Regions from separate parts of the Bacillus sp. m3-13 genome, predicted to be linked through region 2. Evidence: riboswitches for the same ligand, from Rfam matches in the RefSeq annotation. Region 2 holds a riboswitch; each other region holds the start of a gene.
What was found. Region 2 has a riboswitch for S-adenosylmethionine ahead of M313_RS24900 (YezD family protein). Riboswitches for the same ligand answer to the same signal wherever they lie in the genome.

Region 1 (3,153 bases), on a different contig from region 2:
CAAGAATGGGGAACCAAAGCAAGTGGAGAAAGTTGCTTGTGGTGATGTGATTCCGCGTTCTGTGCCTGCAAGTTTACTTGTATAACCGCTTAGGAAGTGGAACATAGCTTGTTCTTTAGACAGCTTAGAGATTGGAGGCAATACGCCTGTTGCATCCGCTGTTAAAAAGACGATGGTATTCGGGTGACCGGCAATGCTAGGTTGAACGATATTGTCCATTGCATCCAATGAGTAAGCTGCACGGGTATTTTCTGTTAAGGTAGAGTTTTCATAGTCAGCAATACGAGATTGACCATCAATGACCACATTTTCAAGTACTGAGCCAAAACGGATTGCATCAAAGATTTGTGGTTCTTTTTCGCGAGTCAGACCAATGCATTTAGCATAGCATCCGCCTTCAATGTTAAATACGCCTGTGTTAGACCAGCCGTGCTCATCGTCACCGATAAGTTTGCGGTTAGGGTCGGCAGATAGCGTCGTTTTACCTGTACCGGAAAGACCGAAGAATAATGCTACATCGCCTTCGCGTCCTACGTTTGCCGAGCAGTGCATTGGCATAATGCCGTTTTCCGGAAGAAGATAATTCATTACAGAGAAAATGGACTTTTTCATTTCTCCGGCATATTCTGTACCACCGATCAGAACAATGCGTTTGCTGAAGGAAATAATGATGAATGCTTCTGAATTTGTTCCGTCTATGACAGGGTCTGCTTTGAAGTTCGGAGCAGAAACAATGCTGAATGCGGTTTCATGTTTTGCCAACTGCTCTTCATTTGGCTTAATAAATAACTGTTGTGCAAAAAGGTTGTGCCATGCGAATTCGTTGATTACTTGGATTGGCAATTGATATTTTTCATCGGCGCCAGCGAATCCTTTGAAAACAAATACTTCTTCTTTGTTTTCTAAGTATGTGAGAACTTTGTTATATAGGCGATCAAATACTTCTTCAGAGATAGGCGCGTTGACGGTACCCCAGTCAATTTTATCTTTGCTGATTTCTTCTTCTACAATAAATTTATCTTTAGGGGAGCGACCCGTGTATTTACCAGTCGTTGCGAGTACTGCACCAGTTGAGGTCAGGCAGCCTTCGTTACGGTTTAATATCTTTTCTACCAATTGAGGAACAGACAGTTGAACATGCGTGTTGCTTCCGTAAATTAATTTTGTTAACCCATTATCAATCCCAACCGTTTTCATCATGGATAACTCTCCTTTGATTAAATAATTTGCTTATTTATTTTCTCATCTGTTAAAAAGTATAACACATTTAACTTAATAGTCCATACTAATTAGCTTATTTTATGAAAATTAATAGGAATTCGTTAACATTTTGTGAAAAAGAGGCTTATCCAAGTGGAATAGCATTAGATCGACTGTTTGAAAGCGTTATCATTTTTATGCTTGTCCACTAAAATTTCACCAAATGTCCTCTCCTATTATAAACCTTGCCAACCAGAAGTAAAAGAAAATGATAATGAGATTTTTCAAGATAGAAGATCTACATATAAGGAAGCAATTATTTCCTGTAAATTGATGTCGAATTATTTCTCTTTTTTGTTGACATGAAAGGTTTTAGTGCGCTAATATAGAACCTTGAACGGATACTCTTATTCCGAGCTGGTGGAGGGACAGGCCCTATGAAACCCAGCAACCTGCTCAAAGGATGAGCGAGCGCGAAAAAGCACGCCGCTGTTTTGTATTAGGCCAAGTCTTTGGTCGCTTGAGAAAAGGTGCTAAACCTGAGCAAGGCTATGACCTTGACCGATAAGAGTGAAAGGCTAAATCTCGACATCAAACCTTTCCTCAACTTTGTGGGAAGGTTTTTTCTATTTTTACACAAGATAACATAGAACATCACAATAGGAACTGAGATCCGTATCAAATATAACTGCTGTGCGTGAAGAGAAGTCAAACGCTTTTCATAAACAAAAAGGAGGAACTTTTTTTAATGACTAAACAACGTCGTTTATTTACTTCTGAGTCCGTAACGGAAGGCCACCCGGATAAAATTTGTGACCAAATTTCCGATTCTATCCTGGATGCAATTCTAACAAATGATCCGAATGCACGTGTAGCGTGTGAAACATCCGTTACTACTGGATTGGTATTGGTAGCTGGAGAAATTACAACTTCCACTTATGTAGATATTCCTAAAATTGTTCGTGAAACAATCCAAGGCATCGGTTATACTCGTGCAAAATACGGTTTTGATGCGGAAACTTGTGCGGTACTTACTTCCATCGATGAGCAGTCTGCTGACATCGCAATGGGTGTTGACCAAGCGCTAGAAGCTCGTGAAGGTCAAATGTCAGATGCAGAAATCGAAGCAATCGGAGCTGGAGACCAAGGTCTAATGTTCGGATATGCTTGTAATGAAACAAAAGAATTAATGCCATTACCTATTTCACTGGCGCACAAACTTTCTCGCCGTTTAACTGAAGTGAGAAAAGATGAGGTTCTTCCTTACTTACGTCCAGACGGTAAAACGCAAGTGACAGTGGAATATGATGAGAACGACCAACCAGTTCGTATCGATACAATCGTAATCTCAACTCAACATCACCCAGAGGTTTCTTTGGATCGTATCCAACGCAACATCAAGGAATACGTAATCAAGCCGGTAGTTCCTGCTGAATTGATTGACGATAATACAAAATACTTCATCAACCCAACAGGCCGTTTCGTAATCGGTGGACCACAAGGGGATGCTGGTCTTACAGGACGTAAGATCATCGTTGATACTTACGGTGGATACGCTCGCCACGGTGGCGGAGCATTCTCCGGTAAAGATGCAACGAAAGTAGACCGTTCTGGTGCTTATGCTGCACGTTATGTGGCTAAAAACATCGTAGCTAGCGGACTTGCTGACAAATGTGAAGTTCAATTGGCTTACGCAATCGGTGTTGCTCAACCGGTATCCATCGCAGTTGATACTTTCGGAACTGGTAAAGTTTCTGAAGAGAAATTGGTTGAATTGGTTCGCAATAACTTCGACCTTCGTCCAGCAGGAATCATTAAAATGCTAGACCTTCGTCGTCCTATCTACAAGCAAACTGCAGCTTACGGCCACTTCGGACGTAATGATCTGGATCTTCCTTGGGAGCAAACAGACAAAGCAGATGCTTTGAAAGAGCAAGCGAACGATTAATATAT
Region 2 (3,153 bases):
AACGACCAACGACTTCGCCAGAGCACTTGACCTGCCACGTGATGATATTTTAGCTTGTGTCGATGTCATAGCAGAAGGCGTTCCGATGCCAGTGGATATCGGAAAAGCCAATGAACAGTACTTCATGAACATTGCCGGTGGCGGAAAAATGACCGAGCTATCATATGAAGTACCAATCAAAATGAAGACCATGCTTGGCCAACTTGCCTACTACCTTAAAGGAATTGAAATGCTTCCATCTATTCGCCCCACAAACGTAACGATCGAATACGACGGAAAAATCTTTGAAGGCGAAATCATGTTGTTCTTAGTTTCATTATCGAATTCAGTAGGCGGTTTCGAAAAGCTTGCGCCAGACTCCTGCATGAACGACGGCATGTTTGATATGATTATCCTTAAAAAAGCAAACATCGCAGACTTCATCCGTATTGCTTCCATGGCATTGCGCGGAGATCATGTGAAAGATGATTTAGTCATCTATACGAAGGCGAACAGGGTAAAAGTAAACACACAAGAGAAGATGCAACTAAATCTAGACGGGGAGTACGGTGGACTGCTTCCAGGCGAATTCGTCAACCTTTACCGTCATCTAGATGTCCTTGTAACCGAAAAGCGTAAAAAAGTAGAAATGGCTAAATGCGAATAGTAATAAGCAGCGGAGGAGAAAGCCGCTGCTTATTTTTTTGAAAATTATGCGGGATCACTTCTCCATAGGAATCTCGCATCATTTTTATTTTATTGCAACATACGCAAGGAAAAACATGTTAATGTTGAATAAAATGGAAATGCTAGGAGGGGTTAGTAGTGGTTAGGAAAAAAAGAATGAAGTCTAAGGGGATTTTTAGGAAGGGTAGCTTGAAAAGTCTAGTCGTTTTGTGTGGACTCACCATCTTGTTAGCCGGTTGTAATATGTTCGCACAAACAGATCCGGACCCTGAATTCACCATTTCCTCCACTTCTGTCGGCATGGGTGGAAATGAGTTGGAAACCGTGCAATATGTGCGCTACTCCATGATTCTTACATATAATGACAGCCTGAAAATAGCGGAAGATACGGTGGAGCCCTTGCTTGCAGGCTGGTTAGAGGAGCGTATGCTTGACCATGAAATTGAATTGGCAGAGGAAATAGGGAAAGGTCAATTTAAGTTAGAAGGGAAAGTGACGTTTGATCCAAACGGCTTATCAAAGGTGGATATGGTGAAACTTGAAGAACAAGAAGAAACCGTCCAAGGTGTTCTTTTTGAAACGGCGGCGGGGGATTACTATCAAGCGGCAATCATTGATTCGGAAACCAAGCTTACAAAGATTGGGGAATGAAGTAGCTTACTAGGACCAACTTCCTAAAAATAAAAAAATCTAAAAAAACAGTCAATAACATTGTTGACAATTCATATAAGTATGGTAGGATTAATTTTATCAAAAACAACAAATGAATCGACGCTTATCTAGAGCGGCTGAGGGACTGGCCCGTTGAAGCCCGGCAACCTGCGAACAGCAAGGTGCCAATTCCAGCAAAATGGATACCCATTTTGGAAGATAAGGTGCAGTATACATACGATGCGCCTTTTCCATAATGGGAGAGGCGTTTTTTATTTGGTGAAATGGAGGCGAGCCAACTGGCAAAGTCAGAATGGGAAGATGTTGTGACCCACTTGGAAAGAATGCTGCAGTCAATCAAATTTGGATCTATCACCCTAGTCGTACAGGATGGAAAAGTCATTCAAATAGAAAGAAACGAGAAGGTTCGCCTTCAAAAAAAATAAATACTCGCTGACCAGACAAACTGGAGGCGGTCACTTTACATGATGCTTGGCTTGGAACAACCAGCCAGCACCGGTAAAGGGGCTGCCTCTTTTCGTTGGAAAAGAAAGGAGCCGTTACACCATGACGCAGAAAATAACGTACGAAAACTGGGAGGAGATCTCGTCCACCTTTGTGGTTGATGATGACTCAAAAGGGGCCAAAGCTGTTTTGGAATGGGCGTTTGGAACTTATGAATCCAATGAAATCATTTATGCCTCAAGCTTTGGGGCCGAGGCAGTGGTGCTGATCGACCTAATTCAAGAGGTAAAGCCTGATGCACAAATTGTTTTTTTAGATACCGACTTGCATTTTCCAGAAACCTACAAGGTCATTGAACAGATAGAAAGTAGATACCCAACTTTACAGATTGAAAAGAGGAAACCTGCGCTCACCTTGGATGAGCAAGCTGCAGCGCATGGCACGGCTCTTTGGAAAAGAAATCCCGGACAGTGCTGTCAAATCCGCAAGGTCGAGCCATTAAGAGAAGCAGTCTTGCCGAGAATGGCCTGGATCTCCGGCCTGAGAAGGGAGCAGTCACCAACGCGTGCAGGCACGAATTTCCTCAACCAAGATGACAAATTTCAAAACATCAAGATTTGTCCGCTCATCCACTGGACATGGGAAGATGTTTGGAATCATATTCGAAGCCGGGGACTTCCGTATAACGAGCTCCACGATCATGGCTATCCAAGCATCGGCTGTTTTCCCTGTACCCAGGCAGTCGGTGTGGAAGGTGATTCCCGTGCTGGCCGCTGGGCGGGTAGCGGGAAGACGGAGTGCGGCCTGCATACAAATTAAGGCTGGTTGTGAAGTGGAGGAGGAAAAAACATGTTAGTTATCATAGCTGTCATCGTTGGTCTATTTTTCGCCATGAATATCGGGGCGAGCGGTGCGGCAGCATCCATGGGAATTGCCTATGGTGCAGGAGTTGTTAAAAGGAATGTGGCCTTGGTACTATGCGGGATTGCGGTGTTCTTTGGGGCGTGGCTCGGCGGTGCCGAAGTCGTTAAGACGATGGGAAGCGGCATTGTCCCGCAAAGTACCTTTACGGTGGCCATTGCCCTGATCGTGATTGCATCTGCGGCCCTGTCTTTATTTTTAGCCAATGTATTTGGCATCCCGCTTTCCACCAGTGAAGTAATAGTCGGTGCAGTGGTCGGTGCCGGAATTGTCTATCAATCCGTGTTTGTCGGAAAGCTTGCCTGGATTGTTTCATTCTGGCTGCTGACCCCGGTTATCGCATTTTTGCTAGCAATTGGTGCTACGTGGGTGCTGAAAAATAGCCTGATCGATCGATGGGTGAAATCTTCTCGCGCTGTTCCGATCTTGTCGGTGTTGGTCGTGGTGATG
Region 3 (3,153 bases), on a different contig from region 2:
GCCCTCTTAGGACGAGCCATGCATCTTGGACACCAAGCACCGCGCCGAAGGAATTTTGCAAAAAGGCTAAACGGTCGGCAAGCACAGGATCCTTTGCCACCGCAAGCCCTGCCACGACATCACTGTGTCCGGACAGGAACTTCGTTGCGCTGTGCAGAACAAGGTCGGCACCAAGCTCCAGCGGCTTTTGCAAGGAAGGCGTCAAGAAGGTGTTGTCGACGAAAGTCCAAGATCCGATTGATTTGGCGAGAGTAGCCACAGCCGTGATGTCCGTTACTTTTAACAATGGATTGGATGGTGTTTCTACATAAAGCAATTTAGTGTTGGCCTGGATGGCTGCTTTCACTTTTTCCAAATCTGTCATATCTACAAACGTATGCTCCACACCGTAACGGGTAAGTACCTCAGAAACCATCCGGTAAGTGCCGCCGTATACGTCTTCTGAAATCAATACGTGATCACCTTGTGAAAGAAGAAGGAAAGCAGTCGAGATCGCAGCCATTCCAGATGAAAAAGCAAAGCCTCGCGTTCCTTCTTCTAAGTGGGCAATTGTTTCTTCGAGTGCTTCCCGGGTCGGATTGGCAGAGCGTCCATAGTCATATTTGCCAAAGGAATCGATATCAGGCTGATGAAAAGTGGATGCGTGTTGTATGGGCACGCTCACCGCACCATTGCTTTTATCAAACTTATGGCGGTTGTGTAACAACTTCGTTTGAAAAGAATGGCTCATGATAGGACCTCCTTTTGGATGGAAGCAGCTTTCAGCGCCGCCTCTAAATCTTGAATCAAGTCTTCTGCGTCTTCAATGCCGACCGAAAAGCGTAACAATCTGTTGCATACACCGGTCTCTATGCGGATTTTTTCGGGAATGTCCGCATGCGTTTGCGTGGCAGGATAGGTGATGAAGCTTTCCACGCCGCCAAGGCTTTCGGCAAACGTAATAAGGTTCAAGTTTTGAAGTAGCGGATTGACCCATGCCTCGTCTTGGATGCGGAAGGAGAGCATGCCGCCTCTTCCCGGATAAAGTACATCTGTGATGGAATCATGCTGAGCTAAGTATGTCGCAATTCGCTGCGCATTCTTTTCATGCCGTTCCATGCGAAGGGACAAGGTTTTCATGCCGCGGATCAACAGCCAGGAGTCGAATGGGCTGAGAACCGCACCTGCTGCATTATGGTGAAGCGAAAGGGATTCACAAAGCTCCACGCCTTTTGCGACAATCAGTCCTGCCAGCACATCATTATGCCCGCCAAGATACTTGGTCGCACTGTGAATGACGATGTCCGCACCTAATTTTATGGGATTTAATAGAACAGGAGTGTAGAACGTATTATCACAGATCAGTAGAAGTCCGTGCGCTTTCGCGAGCTCCGAGACTGCTTCTAAGTCTGTTTCTACCATCAGGGGGTTAGTTGGAGTCTCCACAAAGATAGCCTGCGTTTGGGAAGTAATAGCTTTTTCGATTTCTGAAAGGTCGGTTGTGTCCACATAGCTACAACACAGTCCCCTATTTTTTATAGCCTTCTTCAAAAAGGCGGTACGTGCCGCCGTACAAGTCCTTACAGACGATAAGGTGATCTCCGGACTTGAAAAGGGATAGGATGGTCAATATCGCCGCCATGCCGGAGCTGCAGGCAAACCCTTGGTCGCCGCTCTCAAGGTCTGCAATTGCTTTTTCCAACACATGGCGTGTGGGATTGCCGGTTCTTGTATAGTCGTATCCTGTTGACTGCCCAATACCTTCGTGTCGATAGGCAGTGGAAAAATAAAACAGGCGGATTGACCGTTCCAGTGGCAGTTTCTGAGCGATTTCCGATTTGTGCAAGCTTTTGTTTCCGTTTTATACATGAATGGGCCTCCTATATGGTAAGTGACAATCGTTTCTTCCAGAGGGCAGGGGCTTTAATGCTTTATCGGAATAAAAAGAAAAAGCCTTCTATAAGAAGAAGACTTTTATCGAAAAGTTCATTCTTCTCATCTCTGCAAGCATCACAGCTTGCTGGAATTAGCACCTTTTCAACGTCCATTCTAACGGGCGCTGCTGGTTGCTGAGGTGTCTTCGGGCCATTCCCTCAACCTCTCTGGATAAGAAAGTTCACTATTTAATTATCTGAACAATTTAATTATTTTACTAATTTACAACAGGTGGGTGTGAAATGCAATGTTTTTTTCTGGATGAATTAATTTTATGCGGTGAAGGAGTGGGGTAGAAGTGAAGTAGTAGAAGAATTTTTTTGTCATAAAATGGTCAATCCCGAAAGAGGAAATTCAATGAAGCATGTTATATAATGTTAACTATAAAGTATGTGAAACTTTTCACTAACTAAACTATACAATCCGATTTTCATTAATAGAAAAGAGGGATTTAACATAATGACTGATTTAAATACGATCGCTAAATCACATAGAGGCACAAGGATGACGCTGATCTTGATTGCCATCCTGACAGGGGCAACGGTTATCGGGCAGGCGTATTTTTTCGTCACCATCGTGGATCGAGTCTTCCTAAAGGGCCACACTTTTCAAGAAATACTGCCATTCCTGGGTGGCCTCCTGGTAGTATTGGCTGCACGAGCGGGGTTGACCTATTGGAGCGGCATTACTGGAGTGAAGCTTGCTGCAAAAGTAAAGAGAGATTTCCGGATTGCGTTGCTCAAGAAATTTTCCAACAGTCCGGTTCAAGCTTCCCTTAAGGGGCAGTCCGGTCAAAAGGTGAGCGTGATGATGGATGCGGTGGATGAGATTGACCCGTATTTCAGCAGATATGTGCCACAGGTCATTCAATCGAGCATCATCCCGATCATGATCTTAATCGCGGCATTCAGCCAGCATGTGAATACAGGTTTGATTATACTAATCACGGCGCCGTTCATTCCCATTTTCATGATTGTGGTAGGCTTGAAAACAAAGAAAAAATCAGAAGAGCAGATGGATAAACTGAATGCTTTTTCCGGAACGTTTCTTGATACGTTGCAAGGGCTCACGACGTTAAAGCTTTTCGGTCGCTCAGCAAAGCAGCAAGAAACAATTGAAAACAGCAGTTTAAGCTTCCGTGATGCAACGATGGAAGTGTTGCGAATAGCATTTCTGTCTTCGTTAATGCTGGAATTCATTTCGATGCTTGCTATTGGTTTGATCGCACTTGAAGTAGGC
Region 4 (3,153 bases), on a different contig from region 2:
TTCTTTTTTCTTCAAGCTCTTCCTCTTCGTCTCTTAATTTGGCAGCAGTTTCGTAATCCTCCTTCGATAATGCGGCCTTTTTTTCTTCCTCAATTTGAGTCAGACGAGCATCAATCTGCTCCAAGTCAATCGTATTTAGCGTTAGATTTTTTCTAGAACCTGCTTCATCTAAAAGATCGATTGCTTTGTCTGGTAGGAAACGATCTTGAATGTAGCGGTGTGATAATTCTACGCATGCCTTAATGGCATCTTCAGAATAAGAAACTTGGTGATATTCCTCATATTTTGATTGAATACCTTTGATGATTTTTAATGCCTCATCCGTAGAAGGCTCTTTCACGGTTACCGGCTGAAAACGGCGTTCAAGTGCGGCATCCTTTTCAATTTGACGGTATTCTTTTAAAGTCGTTGCCCCGACCAATTGGAGTTCGCCACGTGCCAATGCAGGTTTTAAAATGTTACCAGCATCCATAGAACCTTCTGCAGATCCGGCACCAACTATAAGGTGAAGTTCATCTACGAATAATATGACGTTCTTTCTTTTTTGTAGTTCTGCAATTACTAGTTTAAGGCGTTCTTCAAATTGACCGCGAATACCTGTGTTTGCGACAAGGGAGGCTACATCAAGCAAATAAATTTCCTTGTTTTTTAATTTGGAAGGGACATCGCCTTCAACAATTTTCAAAGCTAGTCCTTCCACGATGGCAGTTTTACCTACACCTGGTTCCCCGATCAAAACAGGGTTGTTTTTATTTCTTCTATTTAGAATTTCAATTACACGTTTAATTTCTTTATCACGGCCAATAACAGGATCAATAAGCCCTGTTTTGGCAATGTTGGTTATATTTTTACCTAGCTCTTCAAGAATGCTTCCACCTTTTTTGCTTCCTATTGGTGGGTTTTGCGCTTTCCCGTTTATGTGGCCTTCCTCATTAGGGGAGCCATTTCCAAAAGGGAAGTCAGAGAAAAAACCGTTTGGAGTCGGTGATGTCATTTGTGCTCTTACTTCCTCAAAGCAGGAAGAGCATAAGACAAGTTGTGTCTGCTCGTTATTAGAGCGAAATTTAAATTGAATGGTTGCGTTATTTACTTCACATTTTTGACATTTCATCATTCTGCTACCTCCTCATATTGGTGTGAGATGCTCCATTGTTTTGAAAGGGAAACATGTCACCTTTGATAAAAGTTTGACTTATTTTGACCTTTGTAGGTTGTATGGATATTATACTTTGACCTTTTTTGACTTTCAAGTAGTTTGCTTTCAGGAATTTAGTGGAAGCAGAAAGTTATGTTGAAAAGTTCAGAATATTGTATTGACTTTTGTGCTTTCCAGTTGCTATAATTGCAAAAAGTTTTAGTAATAATTATTTCTCCTTAGAAATATCGTAGATTATATAACTATTATGTTTTAACGTATTAACCAACTAAATAACTCTTATCCAGAGTGACTGAGGGATCAGGCCCGATGAAGTCCGGCAACCTTCAAGAATTTAATTTCTTGAGTTGGTGCTAATTCCTGCAGGCGAAGTAGCCTGAGAGATAAGAGGAGGATTTTTAAACCTCTTCTTAGGAAGGGGTTTTTATTTTGTTGAAAATAGAAAATTGGAGGAATGTAGGATGACAAAACCAAATTATGATGTGGAAACAGTATTATTGCACGGAGGACAAACGCCAGACCCGACAACAGGTTCAAGGGCAGTCCCTATTTATCAAACAACCTCCTATGTTTTTGACAACACGGATCACGCTCAAAATCTTTTCGCGTTAAATGAATTTGGCAATATATATACAAGAATCATGAATCCGACTGTAGATGTGTTAGAAAAAAGACTGGCTCTTTTAGAAGGAGGGGCAGCTGCTGTTGCGACAAGCTCTGGAATGTCAGCAATAGCGTTTGCCATTTTAAATATTGCGCATGCTGGAGATGAAATTGTTGCAGCGGAAAATTTATATGGGGGCACCTATAATCTTTTTGCTGTAACACTGCCTAAGTATGGAATTAAGGTGAAATTCGTAGATGCAACAGACCCTGAGAATTTCCGCAATGCCATTACACCGAAAACGAAAGCGATATTCGGTGAGATTATTGGAAACCCGAGCTTACGCGTACTGGATGTAGAGGCAGTAGCAAAGGTCGCTCATGATAACTATATTCCGTTGATCATTGACAACACCTTTGCTTCCCCTTACCTTTGCAATCCTATCAAGTGGGGAGCAGACATCGTTGTTCACTCTGCCACTAAATGGATTGGCGGACATGGAACAACCATTGGCGGTGTAGTGGTGGATGGGGGGAACTTTAACTGGGACCATCCAAACTTCCCTGGATTCACAGAGCCGGATGAGAGCTACAACGGAATCAAGTATGCACAGACTTTTGGGAATCTTGCATTCGCTGTTAAGCTAAGAGTCCAACTATTAAGAGACTTTGGAGCGTGCTTAAGTCCTCAGAATGCATTCTTACTTTTACAGGGACTTGAAACCTTGCATTTACGAGTGGAAAAGCATAACGAGAATGCCTTGGAATTAGCAAAGTACCTAGAAGACCACCCTGCAGTAGAGTGGGTATCATATCCTGGACTACCAAATCACCCGGCACATACACTTGCCAGAAAATATTTGGGTAAAGGTAATGGATCCATTGTAAACTTCGGAATTGAAGGTGGGAGAGATGCAGGGAGAAAGGCGATTGACAGCATTAAACTTTGGTCCCATGTGGCAAATGTAGGGGATGCAAAATCTTTGATTATTCACCCGGCTTCCACCACACATCAGCAGCTATCTGGTGACGACTTAATCAAGTCCGGTGTAACGGAAGATCTGATTCGCTTATCTGTCGGAATTGAATCACTAAAGGATCTGAAACATGATTTAGATCAAGCACTTTTCGTTGCTACCGGAAAATCCAAACAAGCTGCAGTCAGTCAAAACATATAGAAATGAGTGGGCATTTGTGAGCTGTCAAACGGAACATACCAATAAGGTATCGATCGGAACGCTGCTTTTAGAAAACGGAAAAAAACTCCCTGATGTGGAGATAGCATATGAAAGAAAAGGAAATCCAACGGGTGAAGTGATTGTCATATGCCATGCTCTATCAGGAAATCAGGTTTCTGTCGGTTCAAAAGAAAACCCTGGTTGGTGGAATGAATT

Region 1: linked by a shared signal. The riboswitch ahead of metK (methionine adenosyltransferase) and the one ahead of M313_RS24900 (YezD family protein) in region 2 are both predicted to bind S-adenosylmethionine.
Region 3: linked by a shared signal. The riboswitch ahead of M313_RS23365 (methionine biosynthesis PLP-dependent protein) and the one ahead of M313_RS24900 (YezD family protein) in region 2 are both predicted to bind S-adenosylmethionine.
Region 4: linked by a shared signal. The riboswitch ahead of M313_RS0105460 (O-acetylhomoserine aminocarboxypropyltransferase/cysteine synthase family protein) and the one ahead of M313_RS24900 (YezD family protein) in region 2 are both predicted to bind S-adenosylmethionine.

The regions. Positions count from the first base shown of each region.
Region 1 covers NZ_ACPC01000019.1:170,255-173,407, forward strand. The annotation lists gene pckA (phosphoenolpyruvate carboxykinase (ATP)) at 1-1,197, opposite strand, end outside; SAM riboswitch class I at 1,605-1,771, shown strand; gene metK (methionine adenosyltransferase) at 1,949-3,148, shown strand.
Region 2 covers NZ_ACPC01000008.1:45,840-48,992, forward strand. The annotation lists gene M313_RS0101865 (diacylglycerol kinase) at 1-646, shown strand, start outside; gene M313_RS0101870 (hypothetical protein) at 805-1,317, shown strand; SAM riboswitch class I at 1,439-1,543, shown strand; gene M313_RS24900 (YezD family protein) at 1,602-1,763, shown strand; gene M313_RS0101880 (phosphoadenylyl-sulfate reductase) at 1,885-2,601, shown strand; gene cysP (sulfate permease) at 2,632-3,153, shown strand, end outside.
Region 3 covers NZ_ACPC01000019.1:66,636-69,788, forward strand. The annotation lists gene metC (cystathionine beta-lyase) at 1-730, opposite strand, end outside; partial or broken gene M313_RS23365 (methionine biosynthesis PLP-dependent protein) at 727-1,844, opposite strand; SAM riboswitch class I at 1,972-2,092, opposite strand; gene cydD (thiol reductant ABC exporter subunit CydD) at 2,374-3,153, shown strand, end outside.
Region 4 covers NZ_ACPC01000012.1:126,543-129,695, forward strand. The annotation lists gene M313_RS0105455 (ATP-dependent Clp protease ATP-binding subunit) at 1-1,111, opposite strand, end outside; SAM riboswitch class I at 1,433-1,546, shown strand; gene M313_RS0105460 (O-acetylhomoserine aminocarboxypropyltransferase/cysteine synthase family protein) at 1,618-2,937, shown strand; gene metX (homoserine O-acetyltransferase MetX) at 2,954-3,153, shown strand, end outside.